3 regions of the Micromonospora sp. LOL_014 genome follow, and region 1 is predicted to be linked to each of the others. Evidence: predicted binding sites of a transcription regulator. Region 1 holds the regulator's gene; each other region holds the start of a gene.
What was found. Region 1 encodes HrcA, which represses chaperone genes, less so after heat shock. Its sites were predicted from a motif close to GGTTNGCACNCTCNNNNNGAGNGTGCNAACC; they were not measured.
Positions count from the first base shown of each region.

Region 2: the regulator HrcA is predicted to act here: its motif matches at 1,715-1,745, upstream of groES (co-chaperone GroES).
Region 3: the regulator HrcA is predicted to act here: its motif matches at 2,395-2,425, upstream of groL (chaperonin GroEL).

Region 1 is NZ_JBHMIP010000006.1:45,192-49,310, reverse strand. Features, by position in the region: gene ACFHW1_RS07230 (HIT domain-containing protein) at 1-41, opposite strand, end outside; gene ACFHW1_RS07225 (16S rRNA (uracil(1498)-N(3))-methyltransferase) at 88-831, opposite strand; gene dnaJ (molecular chaperone DnaJ) at 875-2,008, opposite strand; gene hrcA (heat-inducible transcriptional repressor HrcA) at 2,079-3,101, opposite strand; gene ACFHW1_RS07210 (DUF4870 domain-containing protein) at 3,494-4,063, shown strand.
Region 2 is NZ_JBHMIP010000001.1:290,165-294,283, forward strand. Features, by position in the region: gene ybaK (Cys-tRNA(Pro) deacylase) at 1-386, opposite strand, end outside; gene ACFHW1_RS01400 (THUMP-like domain-containing protein) at 433-1,668, opposite strand; gene groES (co-chaperone GroES) at 1,879-2,193, shown strand; gene groL (chaperonin GroEL) at 2,311-3,948, shown strand.
Region 3 is NZ_JBHMIP010000008.1:59,009-63,127, forward strand. Features, by position in the region: gene ACFHW1_RS09175 (S8 family serine peptidase) at 1-488, shown strand, start outside; gene groL (chaperonin GroEL) at 581-2,203, opposite strand; gene ACFHW1_RS09185 (cold-shock protein) at 2,713-2,916, opposite strand; gene ACFHW1_RS09190 (serine hydrolase) at 3,153-4,079, shown strand.

The DNA of each region.
Region 1 (4,119 bases):
TCCCCGGCGGCGATCCGGCAGAAGACACAGTTGTCGCTCACCCGACGGATGGTAGCGGTGATCGGGTCCGGCCGGTCCACCGCCGCGCTACCAGCGCCCCAGCCGACCGGAGAGCAGGGCGAGTGCCGCGACACCGGCGGTCGACGTCCGCAGCACCGCCGGGCCGAGCCGCACCGGCCGGGCCCCGGCGTCGACGAAGGTGGCCAGCTCGGCGTCGTCGATCCCGCCTTCCGGCCCCACCACCAGCAGCACCGACCCGGTGGTCGGCAGGTCGGCGACGGCCAGCCGCTGCTGCGCCGACTCGTGCAGGACGAAGCCGGCGGCGGACGCCGCGCACCGGGCGGCGACCGCGTCGGTGGGCTCGGCCGGCTGCTGGTCGGAGCCGCCGATCGTCGGCAGCCACGGCCGGCGGGCCTGTTTGGTGGCCTCCCGCGCGGTGTCGACCCATCGTCGCCGGGCGCGGGCACCACGGTCGTCGCGCCAGCGGGTCACCGATCGGGCGGCCGCCCACGGGACGATCTCGTCGACCCCGACCTCGGTCATCGCCTGCACCGCCAGCTCACCCCGGTCGCCCTTGGCAATGCCCTGCGCCACCACCAGCCGGGGGTCGGCGGCGCTGACCTGCCCGGTGTCGAGGATCCGCAGGTCGAGCTGGTGCCGGCCGACAGCCTCGACCACCGCGTCGGCGACGCCGCCGCGCCCGTCGGCGAGCCGCAGCCGCTCGCCGAGACGCAGGCGGACCACCGTGGCGGCGTGGTGGCCCTCCGGCCCGTCGAGGGTGTGGGTCGGCCCGGTCGGCAGGCGGTCGACGAGAAACAGTGGGGCGCTCACGTCGGATCGGTCCTCCGCTGCTGCTCGCTGGCCGGACGGCGGGTCAGCCGTGGCCGTTGAACGCGTCGCGCATGCGGGAGAAGAATCCGCCCTGCTTGGTCAGCTCGGCGACCTCCTCGCCCCGGGCCTTGGCGAACTCCCGCAGCGTCCGCTCCTGCTCGGCGTCGAGCTTGGTCGGGGTACGCACGTCGAGGTGCACGTAGAGGTCACCGCGGCCGGTGCCGCGCAGATGCGGCACGCCGCGCCCGCGCAGCCGCAGCGTGGCACCCGGCTGGGTGCCCGGCTTGACGTCCACCGGCTCGTCGCTGTCCAGGGTCCGGATGGTCAGCCGGGTGCCGAGCGCCGCGGCGGTCATCGGCACGGTGACCCGGCAGTGCAGGTCGTCGCCCTTGCGGGAGTAGACGTCGTGCGGCTGCTCGTGGATCTCGACGTACAGGTCACCGGCCGTGCCCCCGCCCGGCCCGACCTCGCCCTGCTGGGCCAGCCGGATCCGCATCCCGTCCTCCACCCCGGCGGGGATCTTGACGGTCAGCGAACGTCGGGTCCGCACCCGGCCGTCGCCGGAACAGGTGGTGCAGGGGTGCGGGATGACGGTGCCGTAGCCCTGGCAGGCGACGCAGGGCCGGGACGAGACCACCTGGCCGAGGAAGGTCCGTTGCACGGACTGGACCTCGCCGCGCCCGCCGCACGCCTCGCAGGTCGCCAGGTGGGTGCCGGCTGCGGTGCCCGCGCCGGAGCATGTGGTGCAGATCACCGCCGTGTCGACGGTGATCGGCGCTTCCACGCCGAACGCGGTGTCGGTCAGATCGAGCTCCAGGCGCAGGATCGCGTCGGCGCCTGGGCGGGTCCGCGACCTCGGCCCACGGGAGCCGGCCGCCGCCCCGAAGAAGGCGTCCATGATGTCCTGGAAGCCGACGAAGGGCCCGGCCCCGCCGGGGCCGCCGCCGGGCGCGCCGCCGGGTGCCAACGGGTCGCCACCGAGATCGACGATCTGCCGCTTCTGGTCGTCGGAGAGCACCTCGTACGCGGCGTTGATGTCCTTGAACTTGTCAGCCGCCACCGGATCCGGATTGACGTCCGGATGGTACTGCCGGGCCAACTTGCGGTAGGCCCGCTTGATGTCGTCAGCGGAGGCGTCCCGGCTCACGCCGAGAATCCCGTAGTAGTCCTTGGCCACTGCGTCTGGTGTCCTCATGTGTCAGTCTCGCATGTGCAGTTCGCCGGGTCGTTTTGATCCTGCCCGCCGGTCAGTTCTGCGCCAGCAGATCGCCGACGTAGCGTGCCACGGCGCGAACCGTGGCGATGGTGCCGGGGTAGTCCATCCGGGTGGGCCCCAGCACGCCGAGGCCACCGACCATAACGGTGCCCGGACCGTAACCGGTGCTGACCACGGATGCGGCCCGCAGGTTGTCAACCTCGTTCTCGTCGCCGATGCGGACCCGCAGGGTGCTCGGCTCCACCTCGCCGATCAGCTTGAGCAGGACGACCTCCTCCTCCAGTGCCTCCAGTATCGGACGCAGGGAGCCCTGGAAGTCGAGTAGTCCCCCTCTGGCCAGGTTAGCGGTCCCGGCCAGGGCGAGGCGTTCCTCGTGCCGCTCGACCAGCGTCTCCAGCAGGACCGTCGAAAGCGTGGTCATCGCCGGTCGCAGGTCCGCTGGCACCTCGTCGACCAACGCCTGGACCAACGGCGGAGTGTCGGAGAGCCGACAGCCGTCGAGCTTCTCGTTGGCCAGCCGACGCAGGTCGGTCACGTCGTCGGCACTGATCGGGGCCGGCAGCTCCACCAGTCGCTGCTCGACCCGGCCGGTGTCGACGATCAGGACCAGCATCAGCCGAGTGGTCGAGATCGGCACCAGCTCCAGGTGCCGGACCGACGACCGGGACAGGCTCGGGTACTGCACCACCGCGACCTGGCGGGTGAGCTGGGCGAGCAGCCGGACGGTGCGGTGCACGACGTCGTCGAGGTCGACGGCGCCGACGAGGAAGCGTTCGATCGCCCTGCGCTCGGCCGGGCTGAGCGGTTTCACCCGGGACAGCCGGTCGACGAACAACCGGTAGCCACGGTCGGTCGGGACCCGCCCGGCGCTGGTGTGCGGCTGCCGAATGTAGCCCTCCTCCTCCAGCACCGCCATGTCGTTGCGGACGGTCGCCGGTGACACTCCAAGCTGGTGCCGCTCGACCAGCGCCTTGCTGCCGACCGGCTCCTGGGTGGCGACGTAGTCCTCGACGATCGCCCGGAGCACGTCGAGTTTGCGGTCGTCGAGACCCATCTGCACCTCCTTCGCCGGCACCGGTCGGACCGGTCACCGGTCGGACCGGTCCGAGGCTACGGTCCCGGCCGTCGCGGCGGCCGGTGGGTGGCCGGACCAACGACGCCCCTGCTGGCACTCGCCGGCTGTGAGTGCCAGCATACGTCGATCGGGCCGGGCCGGCGATGATCAGTTCGCCGGGCGGGGGCGTACCGGGCGATATGTCACCAAGCGCACTCACCCGGGTCGGATCGGTCGGCCGGCGGGGCTCCGCAAGCCGGCCGGCGGGCCAGAGAAGCCGGCCGGCGGGCCCCACACAAGCCGACCGACCAGCGGAGACGGCCTGCCCGGACGGGAAAATCGTCGGCGGGGCTAACTGGCGCGGCTTGATCCCTCCCCCTACCGTGTCGGGCATGACTGAACCACCTCGCCCACCAGGGGAGAACGGTCCCGGCGGCATGCCGCAGGACCCCAACTCCCCGCCGCCACCTCCAGCGTCCTACTCGATGCCGGGCGAGGCCTCCTCTCCCGGATACCCCCCGCAGCCCGGCGGCGCGAGCCCGCCCCCCGGCGGATACCCCCCGCCCGGCGGTTTTCCGCCTGGCGGTCCGGCGTACGGAGGTCAACCCCCGTCCGGTTACGCCACCAACGACGACAAGACCTGGGCGCTGATCGCCCACTTCGGTGGCGCCCTGGGCGCGTTCATCAGCTTCGGGCCGCTCGGCTTCGTCGGCCCGCTGATCGCCTACCTGGTCAAGGGTCAGCAGTCACCGGCCGTACGGGCGCACGCGCTGGCCGCGCTCAACTTCCAGATCCTCTGGTCGGCGATCGCCTTCGTGCTGCTCTTCATCAGCTGGTGCCTGCTGTTCATCCCCAGCCTGGTGGTGTTCGCGATCCAGATCATCTTCGGGATCATCGCGGGCGTGAAGGCCAACGAGGGGACGCTGTACAAGTACCCGATGTCCGCCAATTTCATCAAGTGACGCCGCTCGCCCCCGGATCCGTAACCGGCTCCGGGGGCGTCACGGTGGTGACAACG
Region 2 (4,119 bases), on a different contig from region 1:
ACGTACACCTCGGCGTACCGCTGCGCCGAGGCGTCCAGCACCGTCGGCAGGCGTTTACGCTGCCCGATCGGGCTGATGCCGCCCCGGACGTACCCGGTGGTCCGCTCGGCGAGCACCCGGTCGGCGAGCACCGCGCGCCTGCCGCCGAGCGCCACCGTCAGAGCCTTCAGGTCCAGCTCCCCGGTGACCGGTACGACGCCGACGGCGAGTGCCCCGTCGACCTGCGCCACCAGCGTCTTGAACACCTGCTCGGCGGCGACGCCGAGGGCGGCCGCGACCGCCGCGCCGTAGTCCGGGGTGTCCGGCGAGACCCGGTACGGGTGTAGTTGGAAGGTGATCCGCCGCTTGGTCAGCAGCGTCGTCGCCGGGGTCGCGGTACCTGCCATGCCGCGCGACGTTACCGGCCGGGCGCCCGCCGTCGGCCGCGTGCGGTCACCGGCCGGGTGCCGGCACCGGGTGGGCGAGCAGCGCCGTCGGGGCGCCGGCCACCCGGGTCAGCACCAGACTCGCCGCCACGCCGGCCCCGGAGGCGGTACGCAGCCGCAGATCGCGGCGCAACTGGGCGGGGTCGAGCGGGGAGCCGCGTTTGAGGATCTCCAGCCGGGTGACGCCGCGTTCGCGCAGCAGCGCCCGCAGCCGCTTCAGCGAGAACGGCAGCACGTCGGTGACCTCCAGACATCGGCCGTACGGCGTGTCGGTCGGCGCGTCGGCGTAGACGTAGGCGATCGACTCGTCGGCGAGGGTGCCGTCGACGGTCGCGGCGAACGCGGCGACCAGGTGTGAGCGGACCACCGCCCCGTCCGGGTCGTACAGGAAGCGCCGGACCGGGCCGACGTCGACCGGCTCGTCGCCGTCGCCGACCAGGTCCGTGGCCGGCTGTCCGGTACGCAGCAGGGTGGCCCGGCGCGGGGTGTCGGCCAGCGGGCCGCACCAGAACGCCGCCTCGACCACCTCCCGGTCGACGCTGACCCACTCGGCCTCGGCTCCCGGCGGGATCAGCGCGTGGTCGATGCCCGGTGCCACCTTGAGCACGGTGCAGGGCACCCGGGCGACCAACGACCGGACGAAGTCCCACGGCGGGGAGTAGCTGTCCGGGTCGAAGGTGCGCCGACCGCTGCCGGACCGGCGGGCCGGGTCGCAGAAGACCGCGTCGTAGCCGGAGACGTCGACTCCGGTGGCGTCGGCGCAGACCACGTCGACCAGGTGGGCCAGCCCGGTCGCCGCGACGTTGGCGGCGGCGATCGCGGCGGTGGCCGGGTCGGCCTCCACCGCGTACACCCGGATGCCGGCCCGGGCGGCGGCGAGGGTGTCCGCGCCGAGACCGCAACCCAGGTCGGCGAGGTGGCGCACCCCGGCGGCGCGCAACCGGGCGGCGCGCCGGTCGGCGACCACCGACCGGGTGGCCTGCTCCAGGCCGGCGCGGGTGAAGAACATCCGGGCGGCGGCCGGGCCGAACTTGCCGGCCGCGCGGGCGCGCAGCGCGGCCTGGGTGAGTGCGGCGGTCGCCAGCGGTGCCGGCACCCCGGCGGTACGCAGTGCGGTCGCCGCCGCGAGCGGATCCGCCCCGCCCGGCGCGGCCAGCACCTCGGTCGCGGCAACCAGCGCGGCCGCGCCTTCCGGGGCGCGCAGGGCGGCCAGTTCGTCCGGGTGCACCGCGACATTGTCCATGCTCGGCCATCGGGCTAGCACTCCGCACAGGCGACTGCTAATCTGCGGTTAGCACTCTCGGGTCGAGGGTGCCAGCTCGCCGGCTCCCGCCGGTGAGCGAAACGCCAGGCGGTCCGGCACCCGCGACGACGGATCCGCCCGGTGGACATGAGGCAGATTGACGCCGGTTACCCACGTGGCCGGCACCAAAACCAGATACCCCAGGAGGGTATGCCCGTGACTACCGCGACCAAGGTTGCGATCAAGCCGCTCGAGGACCGGATCCTGGTCCAGGCGAACGAGGCTGAGACCACCACGGCGTCGGGCATCGTGATCCCCGACACCGCCAAGGAGAAGCCGCAGGAGGGCACCGTCCTCGCTGTCGGCCCCGGCCGCGTCGACGACAAGGGCAACCGGATCCCGGTTGACGTCAACGTCGGCGACACGGTCATCTACTCGAAGTACGGCGGCACCGAGGTCAAGTACGCCGGCGAGGAGTACCTGGTGCTCTCCGCCCGCGACGTCCTCGCGGTCATCGAGAAGTGACCTACTGCCAGTGCTGAACGCCCCGAAGCCCCAGCCCGGGGCTTCGGGGCGTCGCCCGTTGGCCGGTGCCCGGCAGCCGCCGGCCGGCCGACGGCTAGTGCCTGTGAAGGGAATGTCATGGCGAAGATCCTGAGTTTCTCGGACGACGCCCGGCACCTCTTGGAGCACGGCGTCAACACGCTCGCGGACACGGTCAAGGTCACCCTCGGCCCGCGCGGGCGCAACGTCGTGCTGGACAAGAAGTTCGGCGCTCCGACGATCACCAACGATGGCGTGACCATCGCCAAGGAGATCGAGCTCACCAACCCGTACGAGAACCTCGGTGCGCAGCTGGTCAAGGAGGTGGCGACGAAGACCAACGACGTCGCCGGCGACGGGACCACCACCGCCACCGTGCTCGCCCAGGCGATGGTCCGTGAAGGTCTGCGCAACGTCGCCGCCGGGGCCAACCCGGCCGGCCTCAAGCGCGGCATCGACGCGGCCGCGCAGAAGGTCTCCGACTCTCTGCTGGCCAAGGCGGCAGAGGTGGCCGACAAGGGCTCGACCGCGCAGGTCGCGACGATCTCGGCCCAGGACGCCACGATCGGCGAGCTGATCGCCGAGGCGATGGAGCGGGTCGGCCGCGACGGCGTCATCACCGTCGAGGAAGGCTCCACCCTGGCCACCGAGCTGGAGGTCACCGAGGGCCTGCAGTTCGACAAGGGCTTCATCTCCCCGCACTTCGTCACCGACGCCGAAGCGCAGGAGGCGGTGCTCGAGGACGCGTACATCCTGATCACCACCCAGAAGATCTCCTCGATCGAGGAGCTGCTGCCGCTGCTGGAGAAGATTGCCCAGGACGGCAAGCCGCTGCTGATCGTCGCCGAGGATGTCGACGGGCAGGCGCTGTCCACCCTGGTGGTCAACGCCGTACGCAAGACCGTGAAGATCTGCGCGGTCAAGGCCCCCGGCTTCGGCGACCGGCGCAAGGCGATGCTGCAGGACATGGCGGTCCTGACCGGCGCCGAGCTGATCGCCCCTGAGCTGGGCTACAAGCTCGACGCGGTCGGGCTGGAGTCGCTGGGCCGGGCCCGGCGGATCGTGGTCGACAAGGACACCACCACGGTGGTCGACGGTGCCGGCAACGACTCCGAGGTCGCCGACCGGGTCACTCAGATCCGCAAGGAGATCGACGCGTCCGACTCGGACTGGGACCGGGAAAAGCTCGCCGAGCGGCTGGCCAAGCTCTCCGGTGGCATCGCGGTGATCAAGGCCGGGGCCGCCACCGAGGTGGAGATGAAGGAGCGCAAGCACCGCATCGAGGACGCCATCGCCGCGACCAAGGCCGCGGTCGAGGAGGGCACCATCCCCGGTGGCGGCGCGGCGCTGAGCCAGATCGCCGCCGTGCTCGACGACGACCTCGGCTTCGACGGCGACGAGAAGGTCGGCGTGTCGGTGGTCCGCAAGGCGCTGCACGAGCCGCTGCGGTGGATCGCCCAGAACGCCGGCTACGACGGGTACGTCGTGGTCGGCAAGGTACTCGAAGGCGACTGGGGCCACGGTCTCAACGCCGCCACCGGTGAGTACGTCGATCTGGCCGGGGCCGGCATCATCGATCCGGTGAAGGTGACCCGCAACGCGGTCAGCAACGCCGCGTCGATCGCCGGGCTGCTGCTCACCACCGAGAGCCTCGTGGTGGAGAAGCCGGAGAAGGCCGAGCCGGCCGCCGGCGGCCACGACCACGGGCACGGCCACCAGCACGGTCCCGGTTTCTGACCGGAAGTTTTACCTGCTCCACCCTGGATCCGCGTGATCAGTACGGCCGAGGGCGCACTCCGCCCGAGGTTTCTGATCACGCGGATTCTGCGTATCGTCGGCGGTACCAATGCGCCGTCGACCCGTACGGTGCCGGACAGATGGGTTGGACGTGATGACGCCGGAGCCGAC
Region 3 (4,119 bases), on a different contig from region 1:
GGCCGGCCACCGAGGCGCTGGCCGCCGCCGGGCTGATGATGGTGGCCGCGGCCGGCAACACCGGCCCGTTCTGCAGCTCGGTCGATGACCCGCCGGCCCCGTACACCGATGTGCTGACCGTCGGCGCGGTAGACGCCGACCGGGAGGTTACCGACTTCTCCAGCCGGGGCCCGGCGCCGGACGGCACCGTCAAACCGGACCTGGTGGCACCGGGCGCCGACGTGCTGTCGGCGATGCCCGGCGGCGGGTACGCGGCGCTGGACGGTACGTCGATGGCGACCCCGCAGGTGGCCGGGGTGGTGGCGCTGCTGTGGTCGGCGCGACCGGAGCTGATTGGTGACCTGGACGGCACGGCGCGGATCCTGCGGCAGACCGCCGCCGAGGCCGGCCTCGGCGGCGGTGACACCTGCGGTGACCCGGCGAACCTCACCGGCGCCGGTCTGGTCGACGCGTACGCGGCGGTGCAGGCCGCCCGGTCCGGCGGCTGATCGCCGCTGGGCCGGAGACGCCGCAGGGCGGTTACCGGGAAGCTGCCCGGTAACCGCCCTGCGGTTCTGTCGCTACTGCGGCGTGGCTGGACTCAGAAGTCCATCTCGCCGCCGCCCGGCGCACCCGCCGGGGCCGGGGTCTTCTCCGGCTTGTCCGCCACCACGGCTTCGGTGGTCAGGAACAGCGCCGCGATCGACGAGGCGTTCTGCAGCGCCGACCGGGTCACCTTGGCCGGGTCGATGATGCCCGCCTGCAGCAGGTCCACGTAGTCGCCGTTGGCGGCGTTGAGGCCGTGGCCGGCCTCCAGGTTGCGGACCTTCTCCACCACGACGCCGCCTTCGAGGCCGGCGTTGACGGCAATCTGCCGCAGCGGGGCGTCCAGCGCGATCTTCACGATCTGCGCGCCGGTCGCCTCGTCGCCGACCAGGTCGAGCTTGTCGAAGGCGGTCTTGCCGGCCTGCACCAGAGCGACGCCACCACCGGGGACGATGCCCTCCTCGACGGCTGCCTTGGCGTTGCGCACCGCGTCCTCGATGCGGTGCTTGCGCTCCTTGAGCTCCACCTCGGTGGCCGCGCCGACCTTGATCACCGCGACGCCGCCGGCCAGCTTGGCCAGCCGCTCCTGCAGCTTCTCGCGGTCGTAGTCGGAGTCGCTCTTCTCGATCTCGGCCCGGATCTGGTTGACCCGGCCCTGGATCTGCTCGGCGTCGCCGGCACCGTCGACGACCGTGGTCTCGTCCTTGGTCACCTGGACCTTGCGGGCCCGGCCCAGCATGTCGATGGTCACCGCGTCGAGCTTCAGGCCGAGCTCCTCGCTGACGACCTGGCCGCCGGTGAGGATCGAGATGTCGGTCAGCATCGCCTTGCGGCGGTCACCGAAGCCGGGAGCCTTGACGGCAACCGACTTGAAGGTGCCGCGCACCTTGTTGACGATCAGGGTGGCCAGCGCCTCGCCCTCGACGTCCTCGGCGATGATCAGCAGCGGCTTGCCCGACTGCATGATCTTTTCCAGGATCGGGAGCAGGTCCTTGACCGAGGAGATCTTGCTGTTGACGATCAGGATGTAGGGGTCGTCGAGGACGGCCTCCATCCGCTCCGGGTCGGTCCAGAAGTAAGGCGAGATGTAGCCCTTGTCGAAGCGCATACCCTCGGTGAGCTCCAGCTCCAGGCCGAAGGTGTTGCTCTCCTCGACGGTGATGACGCCTTCCTTGCCGACCTTGTCCATCGCCTCGGCGATGATCTCGCCGACGCTGGCGTCTCCGGCGGAGATCGACGCGGTGGACGCGATCTGCTCCTTGGTCTCCACGTCCTTGGCGAGCTTGCTCAGCTCCTCCGCGACGTTGGCGACGGCGGCCTCGATGCCCCGCTTCAGGGCCATCGGGTTCGCGCCGGCCGCGACGTTGCGCAGGCCCTCGCGGACCAGGGCCTGGGCCAGGACGGTCGCCGTCGTCGTGCCGTCACCGGCCACGTCGTCGGTCTTCTTGGCGACCTCCTTGACCAGCTCGGCGCCGATCTTCTCGTACGGGTCCTCGAGCTCGATCTCCTTGGCGATGCTCACACCATCGTTGGTGATGGTGGGAGCGCCCCACTTCTTTTCGAGCACGACGTTGCGGCCCTTCGGGCCCAGCGTCACCTTGACGGCGTCGGCGAGGGTGTTCATGCCCCGCTCGAGACCGCGGCGCGCCTCTTCGTCGAACGCGATCATCTTGGCCATACGGCGTTGTCCTCCTGGACGCTCGCAGCACCGGAGCCGGTCAGCTCCGCCATGCCGCCTGCTCTACGCACCTTCGGACGTCGCTACCCAATGACAGTGACGTCCGCCGGCCGGGCCGGATAGCCCGCGACGACCGGCCATCTCCGTCACCCCGCGAAGCGGGACGACGGCGGTGGCCCCACCGCCCCGACCTTTGGCACTCCCGGTTGGCGAGTGCCAATCCTTGTTTAGCACTCTCCCCTGTCGAGTGCAAGCGAACAGCAACTTGCCGCCCGACGTACCCCTTCGGGCCGCACGGCCGCAGACGGCGGTCACGGTCAAGATCGGGTGGGCAGGATCGCCGGGCGGCGAAACGATGAAAGGCGCCGGCTCCACGAGGAGAACCGACGCCTTGCGGGTGCGCAGACCTGTGTCGAGCTATCAGCTACGTCGCCGTCCGGTCGGGCGGCCGCACCGGCCACCGGACGCGCAGTTGGCCAGCAGGGTGACCGCGCCGGCCAGCAGGGTGACTAGGCGATGACCCGGACCCTCTCCGCCTGAGGACCCTTCTGCCCCTGAGCGATCTCGAACTCGACGCGCTGCCCGTCGTCGAGCGCCTTGTAACCGTCCATCTCGATGGCGGAGAAGTGGACGAAGACGTCCTGACCCCCGTCGACCGCGATGAAACCGTAGCCCTTTTCGCTGTTGAACCACTTCACGGTGCCCTGTGCCACGGTGCACTTCCTCACTTCTGTCGTGCCGGGCCTCTGCCGGCCCTCTGACCGGCGTGTTCGCCGGCCGGAGCCACCGATCGGGACTCTCGTACGGGTTGCCCGAGTACAGCAGCCGGAATCGCACGCTACACGAGGTCTGACGGCACCGCACTATCCCAAAAGGGGACATCAACCCCCAGTCAAGTCTCCCTGGCACCACATTTCGTTGACCACGTGTGTCCCGTACACCGCAGAACGTGAAGCCCGGACGGCATCGCGCGCCTGGCAGCCGGGCCGCCCGACGGTCGGACCGCACCGCGCCCCGACGCGACCGCGTCCGCCAACGCCACCCGGCGGCCGCCGCCGTCGGGCTACTCATCGTGCTGTCGGCGTTCACCGGCGGCCTGCCCGGGGACGCCGGCAAACCACCGCCGCGCGAGCCGGGCTGGACCGTCGCCGACCAGGACCACGACCACCAGCAGCGCAGCGTGTTGCTGCGCGCCGGCCCGGTGCCGACACCGACCGACGGATTCTTCTCCTGGGCGGCGCTGAACCGGCGTACCGGGCTGATCACCGGGTCACCGAACTTCACCGCGCAGAGCGACACCATGTCGTTGATCAAGGTGTGGCTGGCTGCCGACGACCTGCGCCGCGCCGACGAGCAGGGCAACATGCTCCGGACACCCCAGCTGGCCCAGCTGTCGTCGATCATCCGGGACAGCGACAATCCCGGCGCGGACGCCACCTACGACCGGGTCGGTGGCCGGGAGTCCATCGAGCGGATGGTACGGCTCTGCGGGCTGACCGACTCGGCCCCGGAGCGCGACCGGTGGAGCAACACGGTCGTTTCCGCCCGCGATGTCACCAGGCTGGGGCGCTGCATCGCCGACGGACGGGCGGCCGGGCCGCAGTGGACGCCGTGGCTGCTGTCCGAGATGCGCGCCGTCCGCGGCGCAGGCGACTTCGGCCCACGGGACGCGCTCACCGCCGAGTACGCGGCCACCATCGCCATCAAGAACGGCTGGCTGCTGCGCGACGAGGACGGGCTCTGGCACATCAGCTGCCTCGCGATCGGGGAGACCTGGGTGATCGGCGCGCTGGCCCGCTACCCCGGGCGGCAGGGGCTCGACCACGGCATCGCCTACTGCCGGCAACTCGGCACGGCTTTGCTGCTGGTCGCGTGACCCCGTTGCCGGCGAGGGCGCGACCGTCGGCGGCTGGTGG